2 regions of the Dietzia sp. Alg238-R159 genome follow, and region 1 is predicted to be linked to the other one. Evidence: riboswitches for the same ligand, from Rfam matches in the RefSeq annotation. Region 1 holds a riboswitch; the other holds the start of a gene.

Region 1 (3,202 bases):
TGTCTGCGCGGGGCGGCCGTGCTTGGCCGGGTCGGCCGGGGTCAGTAGCGGCGGATCCCGTGAATCGGCATCGCGTCGACCTGCTCGAGGCGGACCGGCACACCGTAGGTCGGGGCGTGCAGGACCAGACCGTCGCCGGCGTACATCCCGACGTGGGTGGCGCCGGGGAAGTAGATGACAAGGTCACCGGGCCGGATGTCGTTCATCGCCACCGGGGCGCCCGCGACCGCCTGCGCCTGGCTCGCCCGGGGCAGCGCCTTGCCCTCCTGCGCGTACGACCACACCATGAGACCGGAGCAGTCGAACTCGGACGGGCCCGTCGCGCCCCACGAGTAGGGCGCGCCCAGCCGGGAGAGTGCGACTCGGAGCGCCGCGGAATTGACGTCGTCCACCGGCGGGGCAACGTACCCCTCCGGCACCACCGGTCCGCCGATCCAGAGATCGCGTTGTGCGTCCGACAGTGCGTCGACCCGGCGACGGACCTCATCCATCCGTACCCGCATCTCCTCGGTTCGGCGGGCGAGCGCGTCGGTTCGCTCCTGCGCGACGCGGGCCGCGTCCCGGGCCTCGGCCGCGGAACGCGCGGCCTCTTCCCTGAGCTGCACCGCATCCCGGGACGCAGCTCTGGAGGCGTCCAGTGCACTCGTGGTGGCCCCGGACAGTCGGCGCAGCGTGTCGAGCCTGTCGACCAGGTCCCGGGGGCTCTCGGCGAGCACTGCCGCCCGTGTGGCGCCGGTGTCCCCGCCCCGGTACCGCATGGTCGCGAGGTGATCGACGATGGACTGGTCCCGGCGCGCGGTGCCGTCCGCGAGGGCGGACCGTCCGGCTGCGACCCCGGCGGCCCGTTCGAGGCGGACGCGCTCCCCGTTGGCGCGGTCCAGTTCCCCGCGCGCGAGGTGGAGCTGCTCCCCCAATGCTCCCGCCTCCTCGGACAACCGGGCCAGCTCCGCCAGGTCCTCGCTCATCTCGCCGGGCACCGCTGTGGCGGACGGCGTGGTGGACGGTGCAGTCTGCGACGGAGCGGGGGAAGACGGAGCGGTCGACGACGGAGCGGGAGAAGTCGAAACCTGATCAGGCGGGGTAACCGGACCCGGGACAGGCGCCGTGGTCGCGGTTGGCGACGACCGGTCCGGGGTGGTGGTCTGCGCTCCGGCCGGCGCGGGACCGAGGGTCAACGAGGTGGTCACGGTCGCTGCGATCGCGAGCACGCTGAGGCTGCGGGTCATCTGGTGTCGTCGAACTCTCGGATCCGGGTCACGCAGGGCGCGGGCGCCCAGCCGACGCCTACGGTGGAATCGGGTACCCGAGAGGGGATGTTACAGACGACAGACCCCGCCGGTGACCGGTTCGAGACCGGACGCCGACGGGGTCTGCGGAGGTTCGGGGAGCGACCCGACTCAGTAGTAGCGTGTCGCACCGTAGAACGGCATGGAGTCCACCGGCGCGTAGCTCACCGAGGTGCCCGAGTACGGGGCGTGGACGACCTGGCCGTTGCCGGCGTAGATCCCGACGTGGCTGGCGCCACTGTAGAAGGCGACGATGTCGCCGGGCTGCAGGTCGGCCTTGGAGACCTGGGTGCCGCCGCCGATCTGGGCCTGGCTGGTGCGCGGGATGGAGATCCCCGCCTCCTTGTAGGCCCACGAGGTCAGACCGGAGCAGTCGAACGAGTTGGGGCCGGTAGCGCCCCAGACGTAGGGCGAGCCGACCCGGGTGGTGGCGGCGTCGAGGATGCGCTGGCCGGTCGAGACCACCGGCGCGGGGGCGGCGAACTCGACGGGCGCCGCCTGTGCCTGGGCCTGGGCCAGGCCGGCCGGGAGCTCGATGCCCTCCGGTAGGTCGAACGAGACCTGGTTCGGCACGCCGGGCAGCCGCAGCTCGACGGGGACGTCGACGGTGACGGGTGCGGCGGCGGCGGTTCCGGAACCGGCGACAGCGGCTCCGGCTGCGAGCAGGCCGGCGGCGGCGACACGGCGGCCGGTCGAGCTGGTCTTGATGCTGTGGGCTCCCACGAAGACTGTTCCTCTTTCTTCCTGCGGCACCGACCGGGTTAGCTGACGGGTTCGGACACGGAAGTCTGTCCTACGCTTCGGACCTGTAGGCCCTCGTGCGATTCACCCCAGTGGATCTTGGTTCCCCGGTGCGCCCTTCGGCGCTTAGGTGTGACCCCGGCTCCCCGCCGGCAGGCGGGCGATGACTTCCGAGGTCTCGAAAAGGTTACGAAACCGTCTCGTCGAAGTCCAGTTCATCGCTCACGCGGCGACGTCAGCCCCCAGAATCTCGACCGTGGAGACCATTCCGACCTCGCGCAGGACGTCGATCGCCTCGCGGACCTCCGGGTCCAGAACATAGCCGCACGACTCCGGAGATAGCTCGTCCACCTGCGGTTTTCCGGCGTCGAGAACGGCGATGATGCACCCGTCACATGCGGCGGGTCCTGCGGGACACCGCACGCAGTCCATCGTGAACATGATCTACCTCACACTTCGTCCTGGGCGTGTTGCCCGTTCGTTATCGAGCCGCGATCCGGGCCCGGGGTGGTCGTACTGCGGGGCACCCTAGGGACAAGGTCCGACAACCACGGCGGGGCCGGCGGTGTCGGAGGGCGGGGCTACCGTCTCCGCCATGCCCCGATCCCCCTCCCCCGTCTCGACCGGGGTGCAGGCAGCCTTCGACGATCTCGAGCCTCTGCTGTCCGACGTCACGTTCGTCGTGGTCGACCTGGAGACGACGGGCACCCGGACCGGAAGCGACGAGATCACCGAGATCGGCGCGGTACGCGTCCGGGGCGGCGAGGTGCAGGCGGAACTGTCGACGTTCGTCTCGATCGACGGTGCCCTGCCCCGCCACATCAGCAGACTGACGGGGATAGCTCCGGACGACCTCGTCGGTGCCCCGAGTCTCGGCGAGGTGATGTCGACGTTTCTCGAATTCTCCCGCGGGGCCGTCCTCGTCGCCCACAACGCGCGGTTCGACCTGGGCTTCCTGCGGGCCGCCGCCGCGTCGACCGGGCGCCCGTGGCCCGATCCCCCGTCGCTCTGCACCCTGGCTCTCGCGAGGCGGGTGCTGCACCGCGGGGAGACACGAGGCCATCGGTTGGGAGTCCTCGCCGCGCACCTGGGGGCCACCGTGGAGCCCAATCACCGGGCCCTGCAGGACGCCCGCGCCACGGTCGACGTGCTCCACGCACTGATCTCGCGGGTCG
Region 2 (3,202 bases), on a different contig from region 1:
AGGACGTCCTCACCGTCCGGCTGCCCGGAGAGCTGCGTGCGTCGACGATGGACGTCTATGAGATCCGCGCCGACGGCTCCCGCGACTACACCGTCGAGGCCGGCGGGCCGGGCCAGCTGCTGGTGCCCGTGACCACCCCGGAGGAGGGCCGGATCGAGGGCCTCGCCATCCGTGCGGTCGCGATCGTCTATGCCGCTGACGGGTCGGAGTCGATCCTCAACGGCGAGTGGTCGGTGCGCTTCACCTACGCCGACTGATCCGTGGGTCAGGCGTCCAGCTCGCGCGCGACCGCGCGGAGCACCGACGCCACCCGGCCCGAGACCTTGGCCTCCGGCCGGTGACCACGGCGCAACTCGGGCTGGACGGTCGACTCGAGCACCTTGATCATGTCCTCGACCATCCCGTGCAGCTCGTCCGCCGAACGTCGGGGCCCGCTCCTCGGGGCCCGCTCCTCCGCGACCGTCGGCTCGTCGTGGACCACCACGCGCAACGCCTGGGGGCCGCGGCGCCCGGAGACCATGTCGAACTCCACGCGCTGGCGCGGACGCAGCGTCTCGAGCCCTGCGGGGAGCGCCTCGGAGCGCACGTAGACGTCCTCTCCGCCCTCCTGGGACAGGAAACCGAAGCCCTTCTCCGCGTCGTACCACTTGACCTTGCCGCTGGGCACCGCGAACCACCTTCCGACCGGACGCGGGATACGCGACCGACAACCATGACTGATGCCCCGAGACTACCCTCGTGCGCGTTGGTGCCCACCGCGAGGCGAGCGGTAACCTCCCCGTGTGACCGCCGACGATCGACGCCCTGCCGACGACCCCTGGACACCTGACGCCGCGGCGTCCACCCGGGCAGCCGACCCCGTGCGGCCACGACGCCGGGGCCTGTTCGTGACGGCGCTCGTCATCTTCACGATCGGGGTGCTGTTCACCGTCGCGGCGGCGCTGACCCCGTTCGTGCTCGGCCGCGACGCGCCGACCCTCCTGTATCTCGGCGCGATGCTGTTCACGCCGGTCGGGTTCCTACTGGGGCTGCTCTACGCCATCCTCGGCTCGCGACCGCCCTCGGTGTGATCAACCACACCCTCCCGCGAACACCGCTGGTAACGAGCCGATAACGGCACGCACGTCAGACCCAGACTGCCTCGGTTTATTTCAGAATGGTGACGATCCGGCATCGGACCGCTACAGTTTCGTAGCAGACTCGTCAGCGAGTCGGCATCGGACGCACCTACCGAACCCCGCCCAGCGGCCGATGCCACAGTGACCATTACCCGGGCGGGGACGGGGGACCCGACAGGGCCCACCACGGCCCGGCGACCGATGGTCGCCTTGGGGTGAAGCCGCCACCGGCGGCCGGACGCACTCGTCCGAACCCGACAGCTCACCCCGTAGGCACAGAGTGAAAAGGACTGACGACATGACCTCTTACACCGGACGCCACCGTGCCGCCGCCTCCTCAGCGCCCAGGAACGCTGTGAAGGTCGTCCTCGCGGGCACCGCGTTCTCCGCCGCCGGCCTGGCCCTCGCGCCGGCCGCCAACGCCGCCCCCGACTCCGACTGGGACCGCCTGGCCCAGTGCGAGTCCGGCGGCAACTGGGGCATCAACACCGGGAACGGCTACCAGGGCGGCCTGCAGTTCTCGCCGAGCACTTGGGCCGCCTACGGCGGTACGCAGTACGCCCCGACGGCCAACCAGGCCACGCGCGAGCAGCAGATCGCGATCGCCGAGAAGACCCTCGCCGGTCAGGGCTGGGGCGCCTGGCCCGCCTGCTCGGCCAAGCTGGGCCTGAACTCCGCGCCGACCCCGCGCGACCTGTCCAACCCGGCGCCCGCGCCGGCCCCGCGTGCCCACGCCCCGGCCGCGCCCGCCGCCCCGGAGGCGGTCACCGCCGCCGATCACGTGGCGACCCTGTCCTCCTTCGCCGAGGGCCGCGGCATCGTGCTGCCGATCGCCGACACCTACGAGGCCAACCGGGACGCCGTCGACGCCGCCTACGCCGGCAACCAGGACCTGGTGGACGGCTTCTTCGCCACCTACCTGGCCAACTGACGCGTCACCCGCGCAGCCCCGGTCCACGGACCACGAGGAAGGGCCGCCACCCCCTGCAGGGAGTGGCGGCCCTTCCTCGTGTGTGAGTGCGTCGCGCTCAGCGGGTGCGGACGGTCCTGTTGACCACCGTCTCCGGGTGGAGGTAGCCCAGCCGATGCTGCGGCAGCGGGAAGGTCTCCTGCCCGAAGGGGGACAGGCCTCCCGCGACCAGCGCGGCGAGTTCGGTCACCGGGTGCTCGCCGAACGAGGCGTCGGGCCATCCCGGGTTGTCATGGGTCAGATTCTTCTTGGCAGCCACGTGTCCAGTGTCTCACCTCGCGGGCGTCCCGTCAGCATCCGGGTCGTATCGGACCCGGACGGTCCTCACCGCCGCCGCGATCTCACTAGGCTGGGACGGATCATGCCGAGTTCCCGAGCCTCCTCCCGCCGTGTCGCCCCCCGCCGTGCTGGTTCCCCCGGTGCCGCCGGCGACGAGCCGGACTTCCCCGCGTGGCTGGCCGGACTGTCCGATGACGCGCTCGTCCGCGTGTGCGAGTTGCGTCCAGATGTGGCCACCCCTCCCCCGGCCTCGGTCGACGTGCTCGCGTCGAGGCTGCGGTTGCCGGCGTCCACCGCCCGCGCGCTGGGGACCCTGACGTGGCCGGAGCTCGTGGTCCTGGCCACCGCCGCAGCGGTGGGAGCCGATTCCGGGGCGGTGCCGCTGGGTGCGGTGTCGGGCCGGTTGGGTGTCGACGACGACGAGCCCGTCTTCCACGCCGCCCTCGCCCGTCTCCGCGACCTCACCCTGCTCTGGGGCGGAGGGGACCATGTCCGGATGGCGCCCGTCACGGCGGTGGCCGTCCGGTCGGCCCCGGTGGTGGCGCCGCACCCCGGCGAGCCCGCGGGCGCCGACCTCGACGTCGCCTGGGGCGGCCTGTCCGCTCCGGCGGTCGGGGTGCTCGAGGCGATCGCCCGCGGGCGCACCCCCGTCGGGGCTCTCGGCGCCGGGGCGTCGGAGCCGGTGCGTGCCGCCGCGACAGAGCTGGCGGGCTCGGGGCTCGCGGAGGTGACCGGTGGGGACGACGGCGAGGTGGTCGTCCCGCGTGCCCACGCGCTGGACCGGGCCCGCCACGGCGCCCGCGACGAGGGATCGTCGCTGCTCCACGCCCCTGCG

The links. A riboswitch is a leader RNA that binds a small molecule or an ion and turns the genes downstream of it on or off. The one in region 1 is predicted to bind cyclic di-AMP.
Region 2: another riboswitch for cyclic di-AMP. It lies ahead of G6R20_RS12490 (transglycosylase family protein); the one in region 1 lies ahead of G6R20_RS11795 (C40 family peptidase).

What each region holds. Positions count from the first base shown of each region.
Region 1 covers NZ_UNRI01000004.1:153,152-156,353, forward strand. Annotated here, with positions in the region: gene G6R20_RS11790 (NlpC/P60 family protein) at 42-965, opposite strand; gene G6R20_RS11795 (C40 family peptidase) at 1,398-2,009, opposite strand; cyclic di-AMP (ydaO/yuaA leader) riboswitch at 2,022-2,170, opposite strand; gene G6R20_RS11800 (hypothetical protein) at 2,250-2,459, opposite strand; gene G6R20_RS19010 (DEDD exonuclease domain-containing protein) at 2,623-3,202, shown strand, end outside.
Region 2 covers NZ_UNRI01000005.1:22,906-26,107, reverse strand. Annotated here, with positions in the region: gene G6R20_RS12505 (DUF2771 family protein) at 1-257, shown strand, start outside; gene G6R20_RS19015 (cold-shock protein) at 266-667, opposite strand; gene G6R20_RS12495 (hypothetical protein) at 783-1,070, shown strand; cyclic di-AMP (ydaO/yuaA leader) riboswitch at 1,252-1,408, shown strand; gene G6R20_RS12490 (transglycosylase family protein) at 1,417-2,049, shown strand; gene G6R20_RS12485 (hypothetical protein) at 2,147-2,347, opposite strand; gene G6R20_RS12480 (helicase-associated domain-containing protein) at 2,450-3,202, shown strand, end outside.